Regions from separate parts of the Clostridium sediminicola genome, predicted to be linked through region 1. Evidence: predicted binding sites of a transcription regulator. Region 1 holds the regulator's gene; the other holds the start of a gene.
The links. Region 1 encodes HrcA, which represses chaperone genes, less so after heat shock. Its sites were predicted from a motif close to TGTTAGCACTCNNNNNNNNNGAGTGCTAACA; they were not measured.

Region 1 (9,595 bases):
CTGTTGGCTCATTGATTATTCTTAGTACATCTAATCCTGCTATTTTACCAGCATTTTTAGTTGCCTGTCTCTCACTGTCGTTAAAGTATGCTGGAACTGTAATTACTGCCTCTTTTACTGTTTCTCCTAAGTAAGCTTCAGCATCAGCTTTTAATTTTTGAAGAATCATTGCTGAAATTTCTTCAGGAGAAGATTTTTTACCTTCAACTTCAACTCTGTAATCAGTTCCCATATGTCTCTTAATTGAACTTATTGTTTTATCTGGGTTTGTAATCGCTTGTCTTTTTGCAACCTGACCTACTAATCTTTCTCCATTATCTTTAAAAGCAACAACTGATGGAGTTGTTCTTGCTCCTTCTGCGTTTGCTATAACAGTTGGATTTCCCCCTTCCATAACTGCTACGCATGAATTAGTTGTTCCTAAATCAATTCCTATAATTTTTCCCATTTCATTTACCTCCTATATACATTTCATCTATTTTTTATATTAATTAGCTACTTTTACTAAAGAATGCCTTAAAACTTTATCTCCTCTTTTAAAACCTTTTTGAAATACTTCAACAATTTCATTTGCATCATAGCTACTATCTTCTATATGCATAATTGCTTCATGGTAATTTGGGTCAAATCCATCTGTAACCGCAATTTCTTCAATACCTAATTTTTCTAAAGCAGATTCAAATTGCTTTATTGTACTTTCAATACCTTTTTTCAAATCTTCAGCTGACCCATCAGCTTGAATTGCTCTTTGAAGGTTATCAAAAACTGGCAAAATATTTTTTAATACATCTGCACATGAATCAGTATAGATTGCTTTTTTTTCTTTCTCAGTTCTTTTTCTATAATTATCGTATTCTGCATTTGTTCTCATAAATCTGTCTTTTAAAGTTTCTAGTTCATTGGATAATCTTTTCTTTTCTCCAAACAATCTACTTCTCTCCAAATTCAACTCTTTTATAGTATTTTCTTTTTCATTAAGTTCTTCGGATTTATCATCACATTCCAACTCATGAACTTCACTTTCACTTAACTCTTCAAACTCAATGTCCTCATTAACTTCAGCCTCTTCAAGCTTTTCATCTTGCTGTGAATCTAATTGTTCATCTACTGACTCCACAATATTTTCCTCATTACTCATACTATTCACCTCTTACCTATCATCATAATAAATATTTGATATATTTTCATTTAATAATTTAATAAACTCTCCCATTACAGCTACAACCTTTGAGTATTTGATTCTTGTAGGACCTATAAGTCCAATTGTTCCTAAAGGTTTGTCATCCACGCTGTAGACTGCAGTTAATATACTACAATCCTTAGCATCTTCAGCAATATTTTCAGCACCAATTTTTACAATTACTTTGGGTTCTTCAGTCTTTAGAATCCCTGTACCTTCAATTTCATTTGCTGAATTCAAAAGTTGCATCATCATTGCCTTATCATCAATTAACGATAAAAATTGTTTTGCTTTTTCTACATCATTGTATTCTGAATAATTAAAAATATTTTTAGCCCCTTCAAAATAAATTTCACTATTATCTTCTTTACTAAGGGCATCATATAATGTAGTTATTATTGCATCGAAAATATCTTCATAACCATATAAATCCTTTTTTAAATCATTAATTACTCTTAAATTAATATCGTCCATAGTTAAATTTCTTAATCTTTTATTCAACACAAAAGATAATTTATCTAAATTCTCTGTTTGTATCTTTTTGTCTACTCTAATCATATTATTCGTAATCATACCATTTTCAGTGACAATAATGCCTAGTATATTATGATTATCTATTGGAACTAATTTAACAGCTTTTATATAGCTATTTCTAACTGAAGGAGTTTTTAACACACATGTCAATTTAGTTAACTCCGAAAGTAATAAAGTAGCACCTTTTAGAACCTTATTCACTTCGTATATTGCCTCGTCTAACAATTTTGCTTTTATTTTGAGTTCTTCTTCAGCAGTTAGATTTTGAAGTTGCATCATTTGGTCCACATAAAGTCTATATCCTTTATCAGATGGTTTTCTACCAGAAGAAGTGTGAAGTTGCTCGATATAACCAAGTTCCTCTAAATCAGACATTTCATTTCTTATAGTTGCAGAACTAATTCCTAGGTTATATTTTTTAGCAAGAGTTCTTGATCCAACAGGTTCACCTGATGTTATATAGTCTTTTATAATTGCCTCAAGTATCTTGATTTTTCTATCAGTCATATCATAGCTCATATCTCCACCACCTTATTAGCACTCACCTCAATCGAGTGCTAACGACTTATGATTAAAACTTACCATGTGGCGCACATCTTTGTCAACACTATAAAATCACCAATTATGAATCTTATTTTTGATTTATTCCTTATTTTTTTGAATTTATCTATATTTTTCTCAATTTTTCTTAAATTATTGCTGGTATTCGCCGTTTTATAAAAAAACTCCTTTTATTACAATATAAAATCACTCATTATTGTATTTGAAATTTCTATTCCGCTATTACTAAGATGTAGTCTATCACCATCTTTCAGCATATGTTTACTCTCAATATATTTATCGATAACTTGCCCGTATACTGCATAAATAGACTTTTTGAATTTTTTATTAAATTTTTCTATAGATATACCATTTATCTTTCTTAATCCTAAAAACATGAATTCTTCCATATTATTTTCTAAAGTATTTTCTAGCATCTCTTTGTGTGCATTTTCTGAAGAATTAACTTTTTCAATATACTCTTTAATAGACTGAGTATTATTAAATCTGCTTCCTTCAATGTAAGAGTGTGCACCTGCACCGCAACCTATATAGTTCTCAAGATCCCAATATACAAGATTATGCTTACATTCCATACCTTTTTTTGAATAGTTTGATATTTCATATCTATTATAGTTATTTTTAGCCAAAAACTCTATTGTAAAGTCATTCATCTTTCTCTCTATTTCCTCAGAAGGCAATTCTATTACTTTATTTTCATACATTGAGTAAAAAGGAGTACCTTCCTCAATTATCAAGCTATAGCATGAAATATGCTCCGGTTGTAGTTGTACTGCATTTTCTAGTGTTTCTTTCCATTGACCTAAATCCTGATTAGGCAAACCATACATTAAATCAATATTTATGTTTTTAAATCCAACTTCTCTTGCACTATTATATAATTCCAGAAATTCTTCTAGTTTATGTATTCTCCCGAGTTCTTTAAGATGTTGATTTTGCCAAGCTTGAAGCCCAATACTAAGTCGATTTACACCTATGCTTTTTAAAAATAATAGCTTTTGCCTATCAGCAGTTCCTGGATTTACTTCTACAGTAAACTCTGTAAACTTATTTTTGATTTTATTTTTTATAGCATTACTTATTATTCTCCATCCCTCTAAAGATAAATAGGTGGGAGTTCCCCCACCTATAAATATTGTATAAAAATTATCATAATCCAATTTTTCAATTTCTTTAGCTAATGCATTTGAATAATCCATCATATAACTTTCCATGTTACTATATGATGGAAAATCACAATACAAACACTTTTTCATACAAAAAGGAATGTGAATATATAATGATAACTTATCACTCATAATATATTACCTCTCTTTTGACACAGCATCTTCTAGAAAACTACAACTTTATCAGTTTACAGTTGACAGTGTTCAGTTGACAGTAAAGGACACCTTTCCCAAGGGAAAGCTTAAAATTCAATTTGTTCTTTTGCAGTAGCAAAAGGTCCTATGGGTCGGCTTAAGAATTAGTTCTACTTATCTTTGAAAATATGAACGTTTTAATCATTTTTTGAAAGATATTCTTAGTAGAAATTATTCTTCAACGATCCCCTCAACGTATAACCTGTTAAACCTTTAAAAAAATTGATAAAAACTTTAATTTTAGATTCTCTGAAAGAGAATCATCCTTAACTGTTAACTGTCAACCGTCAACTGCAAACTGAGTAATTAGTCTACTTTAAGTATAGACATAAATGCTTCCTGTGGTACTTCTACGCTACCAACTTGTCGCATTCTTTTCTTTCCTTCTTTTTGTTTTTCAAGAAGTTTTCTCTTTCTTGAAATATCTCCACCATAGCATTTTGCTAATACATCTTTTCTCATGGCTTTTACAGTCTCTCTAGCTATTATTTTCCCACCTATAGCTGCTTGAATAGGAACTTCAAACATTTGTCTAGGAATAACTTCTTTAAGTTTTTCAGCAATCCCTCTACCTTTTCTATATGATTTTTCTTCAGGAACAATCATTGATAGAGCATCTACTATATCACCATTTAACAACATATCTAATTTAACAAGTTTTGCTTGTTGATAGCCATCTAACTCATAGTCCAATGAAGCATATCCTCTTGTTTTAGATTTTAATGTATCAAAGAAGTCATATATAATTTCATTCAATGGAATAATATAATTAATCACTACTCTTGTGGTTTCAATATATTCCATGTCTATATAAACACCTCTTCTATCTTGAGCTAGATCCATTACAGCACCAACATATTCAGAAGGAGTTATAATAGATGCTTTGACAATAGGCTCTTCCATTCTACTTATTTCTGTTACATCCGGCAAATTTGTAGGATTTGTAATTTGAATTTCTTCACCATTATTCTTAAAAACTCTATATATAACTGACGGTGCAGTTGTGATGATTTCCAAATTGAATTCTCTCTCTATTCTTTCCTGTATAATTTCCATATGCAGAAGACCTAAGAATCCACATCTAAATCCAAACCCTAATGCAATAGAAGTTTCAGGTTCAAAGGAAAGAGCTGCATCATTTAATTTTAGTTTTTCCAAAGCCTCTTTCAATTCATCATACTTAGCTCCATCAATTGGATAAATACCACTAAACACCATAGGTACTGCCGGTCTATATCCCTCTAGCGCTTCATCTGTCTCTCTATTAAGTTCAGTTATAGTATCTCCAACAGCAGCATCTCTAAGATTCTTTATAGAACCTGTTATATATCCAACATCCCCTGCTGACAATTCTTTAGTTGGAAAATAGTTTGGCGCAAACACGCCCACTTCTGTAGCCTCGTAAACTTTACCACTTGCCATAAACTTTATTTTTGTTCCAGGTTTAACTACTCCATCAATAATTCTTACATAACATACAACACCTTTATAACTATCATATGAAGAGTCAAATATTAGAGCCTTTAATGGTGCTTCTTCATCACCAGATGGTGATGGAACCTTTTCAACAATGGTTTCTAAAACATCTTCAATATTCAAACCAGTTTTAGCTGACACCATTGGTGCATCATGTGCTTCTATCCCAATTACATCCTCAATTTCTTCTTTTATCTCATCTGGTCTAGCTGAAGGTAAATCTATTTTATTAATTACTGGCACTATTTCAAGGTCATTATCTAAAGCTAAATAACAGTTAGCTAAAGTTTGTGCTTGAATCCCTTGAGTAGAATCAACAACTAAAAGTGCCCCTTCACATGCCGCTAAACTTCTTGATACTTCATAAGTAAAATCTACATGCCCAGGAGTATCTATTAAATTAAGAATATATTCATTTCCATCTTCTCTTTTATAAATAAGCCTTGCAGCTTGAGATTTAATAGTAATTCCTCTTTCTCTTTCCAATTCCATGTTATCAAGTACTTGAGCTTCCATTTCTCTCTTTGTTAATGTCCCTGTTTTTTCCAATAATCTATCTGCCAAAGTTGACTTCCCATGGTCTATATGTGCTACTATTGAAAAATTTCTTATAAATTTTTTTCTATCTCTACTCATATTAATACCTCCACTGCACATACAGATAAACACATATCAATTATTTATCTATATACATATAAATCAAAGTAAATTATAACATAGATTATAGGAGTTCTGTCAACAAGATATGCTCATTTATTTAAATAAACCCTAAAAAGCACTGTCTTTAACTCACTTTTTAGGGTTTAATCTTTTATTTTAGCTTTTCTAAACGTTTTAGCTTCTCAATTGATTCACCATTAAAACTTATAATATAATTTTTAGTAGATATTCTAAAATCAAAAGGTTCTTTGTTAAGTAACATTTTAATTTTAGGAACTGAATTAAAGCTAAGTCCTCCAAATTCATTGGAAATATCCGAATTATTACTCACAGCAATATCATCTCTTAAATCATCAAACAATCTAGTATTTTCTTCATCTTCATATTCGCTTCCCTTATACTTATTAGGATTGCTTAATACTTGCTCCATATAGTCTAAATTCCACAAACCTTTTTTATTATTTTCGCTTTCTTGTTTATCTATAGAAAAAATGATATCCGAATATATCCTTCTATTCAATCTTATATTTACAACTGATACACCAATAATCCCCAAAGCCAATAATACTACGAAACTTATCTTAGCGGTTTTTTTACCCAAAAAAGCACCTCCTTAATTAAAAGGATGTACTTTTCGTTAATTTTTATTCAATTTAGATACATATAATTCTATCTAACCCAAATATTATATGACGTTTTTCAATTTTTACCATTCAAATGCTCTGCGATTACTCTTGCTATGTATTTTGCAGATGTTTTTGCCTCGTTGGTAGTATTCACATGTGATCCCACCTCAATTAGTAAAGCATTTACACTATCATTTTGATTAAAATATACACTTCCGTAGTTATAATAATATACCCCTTTACAAAAGCCTGGAAATAGTCTATTTGAAATTTCTATTAAACTATTTACATTTTTCATATTTTCATTGAAATGAGGATTTTTTTTCGTCATAACAAACATTATTTTTGACAAATTTTCATTATTAAATGTTGCTGTTATTGCATTTTTATCTACTACTGCATCCCTATGCATATCAATAATTAATTTGAAGTCACCATACTTCTTCAAGTATTTATCTAGTGTAACTGATGATCTTTCATAACTTTTTAGATATACATCTCTATCATGTACAGTAGTATCATGAATTACAGAAATCCCATATTGTTCTAATTGTTTCTTTAATTCTTCTCCTACAGAACAAATATTCACATTTTGATCTGTAGAATTTGCTTTACCAGGTGCAAAACTCTCTGAAGTATGTGTATGATAAATCAGAACCTCCGGAACTTCGCTCAAGGGTTTTACCAACGAAGTATTAAAAACAGCATTTGATGATGTGTCTACATTATTCTTTTTATCATCTTTTTCTACAACTTCATTGTCTAAATCAAATATCGTGTCTGTACTATTATTAGCTTTATCTTTAGAATTTACTGTATCAACTTCTTCGCTAGCATATCGGTTGTCCATATTCCCCGAAAAAGGAGCAAGATTTAATGATGCCATTTCCCTATGTATAATTGTATATGGGTCATCAATGCTAATCCCTAGAACCTTGCTAATAGTCTTTTTTAAAGACATTTCATTTTCGGCCATATCTTCTTCGTTAAAAGTTACTACTTTCACTTGAGGCATAGTATAGTTAATTATATTAACATAAAACATATTTCTTCTTAATCCATTACTATTACTATACCCTACAGCTTGTTTGTAAATAAACACAAACAGAAGCATTGTAATAAAAAACATGCAGACACTTGTAATAATTAAGGAAGTATTCTGCATCAAAACTAATTTTCGATTGTTCACTACTACCCCTCCTTAGTTATACTTATATATATGAAGGGATGTTTTTCAAATATTACTAATTTAAGTATTTATTTATTTCTTCTAGATTCATTGCCGGTTGAAGTGCAATGTTTACGCCATTTGCAATTACCGTAGAAGTAGTATCAATGATTAAGTCAACATCTTTAGGTGTAACCATTAAATCACCTATATATGGGTTTAAAATTTCATTAATTAATTTCTGTTTTTCATCTTTATTTATTGATTTCAGCATATTGTAAAACTCACTACCTGTATTGGCTTGATTCATCATCTGATCAATAGCTAAGTCTATTGTATCATTTGCTAAAGTAGCTGCATCAACTACTGTGGGTACACCTATTGCCAATACTGGTATACCAATCGTTCGTTCACTAATTTCTAATCTCTTGTTACCAACACCTGATCCAGGTGAAATTCCAGTAGTACCTATTTGTATTGTTCTATTAACTCTAGATGCTTTCCTTGAAGCTAAAGCATCCACACATATAATTAAGTTAGGTTTTATTTTTCCAACTATAGATTTTATAATTTCTCCAGTTTCTATTCCTGTAATTCCTAATACCCCCGGAGATATTCCACATACTGGTCTAATGTTTTCATCAATTTTATCTGGAATAAGTTGTTTCAAATGCCTTGTAATCATTATTTGGGATATTACTTTTGGGCCTAAAGCATCTGGTGTAACGTTCCAGTTTCCCAATCCAACAACTAAAGCTGTCATACTTTTCTCTAAGTTAACTATTTTAGATAAAACCTTCCCAAACGCTTCACTTACTAACGTCATAGTATCCTTATCATAGTGCACAAATTCAGGCATATCAATTGTGATATATGTACCTTTTGGTTTACCTAGATTTTTTTCTCCTAGTTCATCTAAAATCTGAACATCAGTAATTTTACAAACGCCTTCATTATATTCTTTAATATTTACTCCAGGAATTTCACCTTTATTCTGCTTTTGATACATTTCTCTAGCTTCTACAGCTAAGTCTGTTCTAATTGACATAATATCCTCCTTGTTTAAACTACGAAGCAAGCTCCGAATTTTAGTTGACAGGTAACAGTGTATAGTTGACAGTAAATGTTGATTTTTTTCAGAAAATCTTTAAATTAAATTTTAATCATATGATTAAAAGCTTTCATGTAATGAAAAATCACCACTACTGTCAACTAAAAACTGCCACTTTTCAATTAACTAGTATTTCATTTCAATTGTGTAATTATTAGCTGTATTTATTTTTACCAAATAGTACATAATAAATTCATAGTAATAAAAAAAATCATAAAGCATAACTTTTCACTTGATGTACTATGAGAATAATGCTATAATATCATTTGTTGAGTTATGCATTAAATAAGAAATCCCACAAGCTGCTTAACCCTACTACATCATAAGGGGGTGAAATAATGGCAAACATAAAATCTGCAAAGAAAATGATTAAAGTAATTGACAGAAGAACTTTAAGAAATAAGATGATAAAGTCTGCTTTAAAAACTCAAATGAAGAAGTTTGAAGTTGCTTTAGAGTCAAAAGACGTTTCTGCTTCAGAAGTAGAATTTAAAGCATGCGTAAAAGCTTTAGATATGGCTGCATCTAAAGGTATTTTACATAAAAACAAAGCTAACAGAACAAAGTCTAGATTAGCTGCAAAATTAAACGGATTAAGCGCTTAATAAATAAAAAACCGGTGGATTCCACCGGTTCTTTATTTTAATGTAATATTTATCAAAAGAAGTTCCATTTCCGTTTTAGAATTAGTAGTTGTTGATTTAAGTCTTTTCTCTGTTTCTAAACACATTTCGATACTATTTATTATTGACTGTAATGTAAATTTTTTGCTTTGAACCATCATTTTCTCGCAAATATATGGATGAAGTTTTAGCTCTCTGGAAAGAATATCTTTGCTCTTCCCTTCTTTTATCCCAAGTTTAATGTTTAGAAGTAATTTAAACTGCCTCTCTATCATCCTTAAAATTCCTGTAATGG
Region 2 (9,595 bases), on a different contig from region 1:
AAGTTTATTATTCTTTTCCTAGTATTGAGGATTTAAAAGATAAGACTACAGAAGATTTTAGAGAATGTGGTGTTGGATTTAGAGCAAAGTATATAAATGATACAGTTAAGAAGATATATAGTGGAGAAGTAGATATTAACTACATTTGTAATTTAGAAGATGAGTTATGTCACAAAGAACTTCAAAAGATGCAAGGAATTGGGCCTAAAGTAGGAGATTGTATAATGCTGTTTTCTATGGGGAAATATTCAGCATTTCCTGTAGATGTATGGGTGAAAAGAGCTATGCAGTTTTTTTATTTGGCACCAGATGTCTCTTTGAAAAAAATCAGAGAATTTAGTGTGGATAAATTTGGTATGCTAGCAGGCTTTGCACAACAATATCTTTTTTATTATGCTAGGGAGAATAATATAAAAATTAGTTAAAATTAGGGTGAGTGAATGTTTGAACTTATAAAAGATTTAATAAAAAACTATAAACCATATATAATATTTTTCTTTATTCTCATTTTCTTTTCAATAGTAGGATATGAATATTATAAAAAGTATTTTTATATACTAAAAGACCCCCAAGAAATAAAACAGCTTGTAATGAGTTATGGGAATTTTGGATATATAGTTTTTTTGATAATACAAATTGTTCAAGTGGTTGCATTTTTTATACCAGGCGAAATAATCCAAATAGCTAGTGGTTATATTTACGGAACTTTTTTAGGATCTATTGCTTCTATTATGGGAATTACTTTGGGAAGTATGATAGTATATACTCTATCATTTAAGTTTGGAAAGCCATTTGTAAAAAAAATAATTTCAGAAAAAGATTTAAAATTATTTAGCAAAATTCTACAACTTGGAAGTATGAAATATATAGTTTTTTTGATATATTTAATTCCGGGACTTCCAAAAGATGTATTAGGATATTTTTGTGGAATAGCGGATATTAATTTTAAGGATTTTATTATATATTCAACTATTGGTAGAGTTCCAGGAATAGTTGTATCAGCATACTTTGGGCATGAATTATTGAGTGGAAAGAATCATATGCTAGTTTTTATTGCTGTAACAATGAGTATTTTATTTATTGTTGGTGTGTTTAGGGGCGAAAGAATAATAAGAGCAATAACAAGAGAAAACAATTGATTTATTCTTGTTATTGCTCTTTTATATGCTATTACATAGATATAGCAATATAATGTTACAAAGTATATTTTGAGCTATTTCTAATATATTTGTTATTAATAAGTCTATAAATATAGTAAATTATAGCACTAAATATTATTAAAATAATTACAAGGATGATTGCGCTATGAAAGAAAAATTCTTGAGGTAATATATTTATTATTGGGTCTGTTTCAGGATTAAATAGCCACATATCATTTCTAAAAAATATTTTATGAAAAATAGTAAAACTTTTATCAAAATTAATTAAGAAAAAAGAACCAAGTAATAAAGGTAAGCCTAATAAAGTTATTGATGTATATTTTAAGAAGTTATATGTTTTATGCTTTATAATATTTGTTATATTGATAGCGAAAATTACCAATAAAATCATTGATAATATATCAAGAGTATTATATATAACTTTAACTTCTTTGAAATGTTGCTTTCCTGACTGTGAAAAATTAATTGATGGAAGCTCAAAATCTATATTTTTTAATGAACCTACATAGTGAACTATATAATCATAATTTTGTTTGATTTCAATATTTGTATAATCTGTTTGTTCGCTAATATTTAAGTTTACTACGTCATAATAATATATTGGTTTAAATTTAAGAACAAACTTTGAACTTGCTACGATTAGAATAATTGTTAACATTAAAGTTAATATTACTTCATATCCAATCATCAATTTTGAGTTAATTCGCATATTATCGCCTACCTTTATCTTTTTTTTGTGTGAATAGTTTCTTAAAAATCAGTCAAAAATATTATAACATATGGAGCATTTTTAAAAATTTAGAGTAAATTAAAGTAAATTGATGAATAAGGAAGATAATACGAAATATCTTGAGATATACAATGTAAATGCTAAAATTAGTTAAACTATGGAATTTGATATTAAAATTACTATAAATTAATATTATAATTGTATTAGCACTCAATAATAGAGAGTGCTAACAATATATGATTAAATTTATATAACATAGAGATTCAAGTTGAACTATTAATTTATACTTGTCCATAACTCATTGAAACGTAGAGATTTTGATACAAGTACAAATTAAGTTTCACTATGTATTCTCTATACATAAGGAGGGTTTATTTATGAATATAAGACCACTTGGTGACAGAGTAGTAATTAAAAGTTTAGAAGCAGAAGAAAAAACTAAAAGCGGAATAGTATTAATGGGTTCAGCAAAAGAAAAACCACAAGAGGCAGAGGTAGTAGCAGTAGGACCTGGCGGAATAGTAGATGGAAAAGAAATCGTTATGGAAGTAAAAGTAGGAGATAAGGTTCTATATTCAAAATATGCTGGAACTGAAGTTAAGTATGACAATGTAGATTACGTTATTTTAAAACAAAGTGATATTTTAGCAGTAGTAGAATAAAAAGTTCAAATTGATAGGAGGAAAATAAAATGGCTAAAAGCATAAAATTTGGCGAAGATGCAAGAAGAAGTATGCAAGCAGGAGTTGATACTTTAGCGAATACAGTTAAAGTTACATTAGGACCAAAAGGAAGAAATGTTGTTTTAGATAAAAAATTTGGAGCACCATTAATAACTAATGATGGTGTGAGTATAGCAAGAGAAATCGAATTAGAGGATCCATATGAAAATATGGGAGCTCAACTAGTTAAGGAAGTTGCAACAAAAACTAATGACGTTGCAGGAGATGGAACTACTACTGCTACATTATTAGCACAAGCAATAATTAGAGAAGGTTTAAAAAACGTAACAGCTGGTGCCAATCCTATGTTAATAAGACAAGGAATTAAAAGTGCTGTAGAGGTTTCTGTTGAAGGAATAAAAAATGCTTCTAAACCAGTAGCTGGTAAAGAAGATATAGCTAGAGTTGCTGCAATTTCAGCTGCAGATGAGACTATAGGTAAGTTAATTGCTGATGCTATGGAAAAAGTAGGTAACGAAGGTGTAATTACTGTAGAAGAATCTAAATCAATGGAAACTGAGTTAGATGTTGTTGAAGGTATGCAGTTTGATAGAGGATACTTAAGTCCATATATGGTAACAGATGCTGAAAAAATGGAAGCAGTTTTAGATGATGCGGTAGTATTGATTACTGATAAAAAAATCAGTAATTTCCAAGATGTACTTCCAGTTTTAGAGCAAATTGTTCAACAAGGTAAAAAGCTTTTAATCATAGCAGAAGATGTTGAAGGCGATGCTTTAGCAAACATAATTGTTAATAGATTAAGAGGAACTTTCGTTGCAGTTGCTGTTAAAGCTCCAGGATTTGGGGATAGAAGAAAAGAAATGTTATTGGATATTGCTACTCTTACAGGTGGAGAAGTTATTTCTGAAGAACTAGGAAGAGATTTAAAAGATGTAACTATTGATATGTTAGGTAGAGCTGAAAGTGTTAAGGTTTCTAAAGAAAATACTGTTATTGTTAATGGTAGAGGAGAAAAAGCAGCTATAAATGATAGAGTATCTCAAATAAGAAATCAAATCGAAACTACTACTTCTGAGTTTGATAGAGAAAAATTACAAGAAAGACTTGCAAAATTAGCTGGTGGAGTTGCTGTAATCAAAGTTGGTGCTGCAACTGAAACTGAGTTAAAAGAAAGAAAATTAAGAATTGAAGATGCTTTAGCAGCTACTAAAGCAGCTGTAGAAGAAGGTATCGTACCTGGTGGTGGAACTGCATATGTCAATGTAATAAAAGCAGTTTCTGAATTAACTAATGAGGACGCAGATGCTAAAATTGGTATTGAAATAGTTAGAAGAGCTCTTGAAGAACCAGTAAGACAAATTGCTGAAAATGCTGGTTTAGAAGGATCTGTTATAATTGAAAAGATCAAAAATAGTGAAAATGGATTCGGTTTCGATGCTCTTCGTGAAGAATATGTAAATATGGTTGAGAGAGGAATAGTTGATCCAACTAAAGTTACAAGATCTGCATTACAAAATGCTGCATCTGTTGCTTCAACATTCTTAACAACTGAGTGTGTAGTAGCTGAATTACCAGAAAAACAACCAGCTGCACCTGCTGGTCCAGGAATGGGTATGGGAATGGACGGAATGTACTAAAAAGTTAAAATATATAAAGAGAGATTACTTTAATTTGAGTAATCTCTCTTTATATTATCAACAAGATTTAGAGAGTGTATATTCTAATAAGTTATTCCTTATTTGACAGATTGATAAGTTTTTCAAGTCTTTAATTACTAAGCTACTACCGTTGATTTTTTTTGCTTCTTTTTTTACTAAGCTTATTTCACTGGATATATTAGTTCTTGATTTATCTTCAAAAGCACCATATAAAGCAGCGATAGTAAGTGAAGTAAGCTTAAAAGATTGTTTATTTCCGTTTCTATCCAAAGATTCTTAAAGCAAAAATATCTTCTTCAATAGTTTCTTGAGGTTTTTGAATGTAATATCCTTGACCGTAATGTACACCTAATTCAATTAGTGTCATAAGTTCTTCTTTTGATTCAATGCCTTCGGCAATAATTTTTATATTGGTAGAATTTGCAAAGGTAACTAAAGATTTCATTAATGTAATTTTAAAATGATCTTTATGAATATTTCTGACTAAATCCATATCTATTTTGGCAAAATTAGGCTTTGTTTCATATAAAGTTTTTAAACCAGAATATCCGGACCCAAAATCATCTAATGCAATTTCATAACCTTGATTTTTATAGTTTTTTAAAGCTGACTTAAAATTATTATAGTCATCTATAATCGTTTTTTCGGTAATTTCAAAAATAATTAAGTTAGGGGATATATTGTTTTCTATTAAAAATTCTTTTGTAAAACCTTTAATAAAATTTTTACTATTGATTATGGTTGGATCAACATTTAGAAAAAGAAACTTGTGTAAATTTTTGTATTTGGCACTCGTTATTGCTATTTTTCTACATAAATACTCTAACTCCCATGTTTTATTATACTTTTTTGCGGTATTGAATAGTTCATCTGGGTATTCTAATGGAGAATTTTTAGGTCCTCGACTTAAAGCTTCGTAACCAAGAATTGAACCGTTTCTTAAAGTTATAATTGGCTGAAAAACCGTCCTAATATCACAAGAGGTTATTATATTATTGAGTTCCGTTAACATTATTTCACTTCCTATTAACAAAATTTGTATTACTCAAACTAAAATCATATAGATAAAGTATACTAAAATTATTGTTAAAAACTAATAGGAATTAAGTTAAATATAGGTTAATTATTTCTGGAGAGGTTAATGTTTGGAATTTAATGAATGAAATATTGCAATATAAAAAATAAAATGAAGTCTACCCAATCAAAATAAGAGTATCTATATGGAAAATAAAGAAAAAATAAAATAAATTTACTATTAAAATTCCTTGAATTTATCATATTCTATTTACTTTAAGCATAGATAAATTCATTAAAAGATTAAAAAAAAAATTATTGCAAGAAATTTATCAAAAAATAGATTATTTTAATTGACAAAATGCAAATTATAAAATAGAATATAAAATAATATATTCATAAGAAAGTTATTTTTCGCTTGTATATACCTTGAATAAGGCAAGGAGTATCTACCGAGAACCGTAAATTCTCGACTATAAGTGTTATTTTTGCATATGCTGCATTAATTTCACTTAAACTATATTTTGTGAAGTTAATGCTATTTTTATAGTATTGGAAATTATTATTTATAATAACTAAAGGAGGAAGAAAGTAATGGCAATAATATGGAAGCAAGCTTATACATTCGATGATGTTTTGTTAGTACCAAATAAATCAGAGGTTTTACCAAAGGAAGTTACATTAAAGACAAAATTGACTAAAAAAATTAACTTGAATATTCCTTTAATAAGTGCAAGTATGGATACAGTAACTGACTCAAAAATGGCTATATCAATGGCTAGAGAAGGTGGTATAGGTGTAGTTCATAAGAATATGAGTATTGAGAGACAAGCGAGTGAAGTTGATAAAGTAAAAAGACAAGAAAATGGAGTTATTACAGATCCATTCTTTTTAGCACCTGATAATACAATTGAAGAAGCAAATGGTTTAATGGCTAAATATAGAATTTCTGGTGTTCCTATATGTGTAGAAGAAAAATTGGTTGGGATAATTACTAACAGAGATATATTATTTGAAACTGATTTTTCTAAAAAAATTGAAAGTGTAATGACTAAAGAAAATTTAGTTACTGCTGCAGAAGATACTACACTAGAGGAAGCAAAAGAGCTTTTAAAAACTCACAGAATTGAAAAATTACCTTTGGTTGATAAAGATAACAACTTAAAAGGCTTAATAACAATAAAAGATATCGAAAAAGTAAGAAAGTTTCCAAATGCAGCGAAAGATGAAAAAGGTAGATTATTATGTGGAGCTGCTGTAGGAGTAACTGGAGATATGATGGAAAGAGTAGAAGCTCTAGTAAATGCTGGGGTAGATGTTATAACTATAGATACTGCGCACGGTCATTCAATGGGAGTAATTAGTGCTGTTAAGAAAGTGAAAGAAGTTTATCCAGAACTGCAAATTATCGCTGGTAATATAGCTACAGCAGAAGCAACAAAAGATTTAATTGAAGCTGGTGCTGATTGTATAAAAGTAGGAATTGGGCCAGGATCTATATGTACTACAAGAGTTGTAGCAGGGGTTGGGGTACCTCAATTAACAGCTGTTATGGATTGTGTAGAAGAAGCTAATAAATATGATATTCCTGTAATTGCAGATGGAGGAATCAAATATTCAGGAGATGTTGTTAAAGCATTAGCAGCAGGTGCAAAGATCGCAATGATGGGTTCACTTTTAGCAGGATGTGCTGAAGCTCCAGGAGAACTTGAGATTTATCAAGGAAGAAGCTATAAAGTATACAGAGGTATGGGTTCTTTAGCTGCTATGGCTGAAGGAAGTAAAGATAGATATTTCCAAGAAGATAGTAAAAAATTAGTTCCAGAAGGTGTAGAAGGAAGAGTGCCTTATAAAGGACCTGTTCAAGATACTTTGTTCCAATTAGTTGGTGGAATTCGTTCTGGTATGGGATACTTAGGTGCAAAAACTTTAGTGGATTTATACGAAAATGCAAGATTTGTAACTCAATCAGCTTCAGGATTAAGAGAAAGTCATCCGCATGATATTTCAATTACTAAAGAAGCTCCTAACTATAGCGTTAGTGTTTAATTAGAAGTATAATTATATATAGATAAACCGCATATAAATTATAATTTATAATCAAACTATAATTTAACTTATTGAAATATGATATTTGTGTTTACAGTTGATGGTTGACAGTTTAAAGTAAAGGACACCTTTCGCTAACACGAAAGCTTTTAATTTAATTTTAAGATTTTCCCCTAGGAAAATCATCCACAACTGTGCACTGTGCATTGTTAATTGTGAACTGATTTATAACATAGGAGGACAATATGGAAAAAGAATTAGTATTGGTAATTGATTTTGGTGGACAATACAATCAACTTATTGCTAGAAGAGTAAGAGAGCACAATGTATATTGTGAAATTGTACCATATAACTATACAATAGAAAAAATAAAAGAGAAAAATCCTAAGGGCGTTATATTCACTGGTGGACATAGTAGTGTTTATGGTGAAGGAACGGCAACAATAGAAAAAGAAATATTTGAACTTGGAATTCCTGTACTTGGAATTTGTTATGGACATCAATTAGTTGCTCATTTATTAGGTGGTAAAGTTGAAAGTCCTGATATAAGAGAATACGGTAAAAAAGATGTTGAATTAGATACAACTTCATTGTTGTTTGATGGAATGAATGAAAAAGACCAATCATGGATGAGTCATACTGACTACGTTTCTGAAGTGCCAGCTGGTTTCAAAGTAATAGGAACAACAGACCAATGTCCAGTTGCGGCTTTTGAAAATGCTGAAAGAAAAATTTATGGAGTTCAATTCCATCCAGAAGTACAACACACTTTATTTGGACAAAAAATGCTTGGAAACTTCTTATTTAACATATGTAACGTAAGAGGAGATTGGTCAATGGCCTCTTTTGCTCAAGATAAAATTGCAGAAATCAAAGCATTAGTTGGAGATAAAAAGGTTTTATGTGCATTATCAGGAGGGGTAGATTCTTCAGTTGCAGCGGTTATGGTTCATAAAGCAATTGGAAAGCAATTAACATGTGTATTTGTTGATCACGGTCTTCTTAGAAAAGATGAAGGAGATCAAGTTGAAAATATATTCAAAAAGCAATTTGATATGAATTTAATTAGAGTCAATGCTCAAGATAGATTTTTAGGGAAACTTAAAGGTGTTAGTGATCCTGAGAAGAAGAGAAAAATCATTGGTGAAGAATTTATTAGAGTGTTTGAAGAAGAATCTAATAAGCTTGGACAATTAGATTTTCTAGTTCAAGGAACTATTTATCCAGATGTTGTAGAAAGTGGAACAGACACCTCAGCAACTATAAAAAGTCACCATAATGTAGGTGGATTACCTGAAGATATGCACTTTGAATTAATTGAGCCTTTGAGAGAATTATTTAAAGATGAAGTTAGAGCTGTTGGTGAAGAATTAGGTATCCCTCATAAATTAGTGTGGAGACAGCCTTTTCCAGGTCCAGGGCTTGCCATTAGAGTTCTTGGAGAAATCACTGATGAGAAATTATTTATCACAAGAGAAGCAGATGCAATATATAGAGAAGAGATTGCAAATGCAGGACTTGATGAAGAAATCTGGCAATACTTTGCATGCCTACCAAACATCCAATCTGTTGGGGTTATGGGAGACGAGAGAACTTACTGCCATACAATAGCTTTAAGAGCTGTAACATCTTCAGATGCAATGACTGTTGACTGGGCTAGAATACCTTATGAAGTATTAGATACAGTATCTAGAAGAATAGTTAATGAAGTTAAAGGTGTTAATAGAATTGTATATGATATAACAAGTAAACCACCTGCAACTATTGAGTGGGAATAAAATATAATGCTCAAAAACCGTTATTTTAAGCGGTTTTTGAGCTTTTTTTATTGTATATGAATTTGTGAAATTCTCACAGTATCTAAAAGATACTATAATACTATCTGGTGCCTATACCACTTTGAAGTGCGTTCTTCACACGGATAGATACATATTATAATATAAAATCATAAGGGAAGAGGCCGCTTCAAAGCAAAAAAATATATAATTCATAATTTAGGAAAGAGATTGTTTAAGAATAAGATCTACAATTATGAATTATGAATTGTCAATTTTGCATTCATTAAGGTTTTCGATTGCGAAAGGTTTCAATAACTGTGAACTGTGCACTGTGAACTGTGAACTAAAATTATAGATAAAGATAGGAGATAAAGAAAATGAAAAAACTAGCATCAATATTATTAGTGAGTATGTTGTTAATAGGCATTTTAACGGGATGTGGTTCATCGGATACTAAAAGTAATGAAGATGTATTAAAGGTAGCAATAGACTTGAAATATCCTCCATTTATGTATGTGGA

Region 2: the regulator HrcA is predicted to act here: its motif matches at 2,092-2,122, upstream of groES (co-chaperone GroES).

What each region holds. Positions count from the first base shown of each region.
Region 1 covers NZ_BAABMF010000020.1:35,027-44,621, reverse strand. The annotation lists gene dnaK (molecular chaperone DnaK) at 1-448, opposite strand, end outside; gene grpE (nucleotide exchange factor GrpE) at 488-1,138, opposite strand; gene hrcA (heat-inducible transcriptional repressor HrcA) at 1,151-2,233, opposite strand; gene hemW (radical SAM family heme chaperone HemW) at 2,449-3,573, opposite strand; gene lepA (translation elongation factor 4) at 3,943-5,748, opposite strand; gene ACQ3F0_RS22195 (hypothetical protein) at 5,924-6,373, opposite strand; gene ACQ3F0_RS22190 (stage II sporulation protein P) at 6,472-7,587, opposite strand; gene gpr (GPR endopeptidase) at 7,643-8,617, opposite strand; gene rpsT (30S ribosomal protein S20) at 9,016-9,282, shown strand; gene holA (DNA polymerase III subunit delta) at 9,315-9,595, opposite strand, start outside.
Region 2 covers NZ_BAABMF010000011.1:70,628-80,222, reverse strand. The annotation lists gene ACQ3F0_RS16960 (DNA-3-methyladenine glycosylase family protein) at 1-425, shown strand, start outside; gene ACQ3F0_RS16955 (TVP38/TMEM64 family protein) at 441-1,139, shown strand; gene ACQ3F0_RS16950 (TIGR01906 family membrane protein) at 1,195-1,869, opposite strand; gene groES (co-chaperone GroES) at 2,268-2,552, shown strand; gene groL (chaperonin GroEL) at 2,582-4,213, shown strand; gene ACQ3F0_RS16935 (EAL domain-containing protein) at 4,497-5,246, opposite strand; purine riboswitch at 5,647-5,744, shown strand; gene guaB (IMP dehydrogenase) at 5,843-7,297, shown strand; gene guaA (glutamine-hydrolyzing GMP synthase) at 7,543-9,075, shown strand; gene ACQ3F0_RS16920 (transporter substrate-binding domain-containing protein) at 9,453-9,595, shown strand, end outside.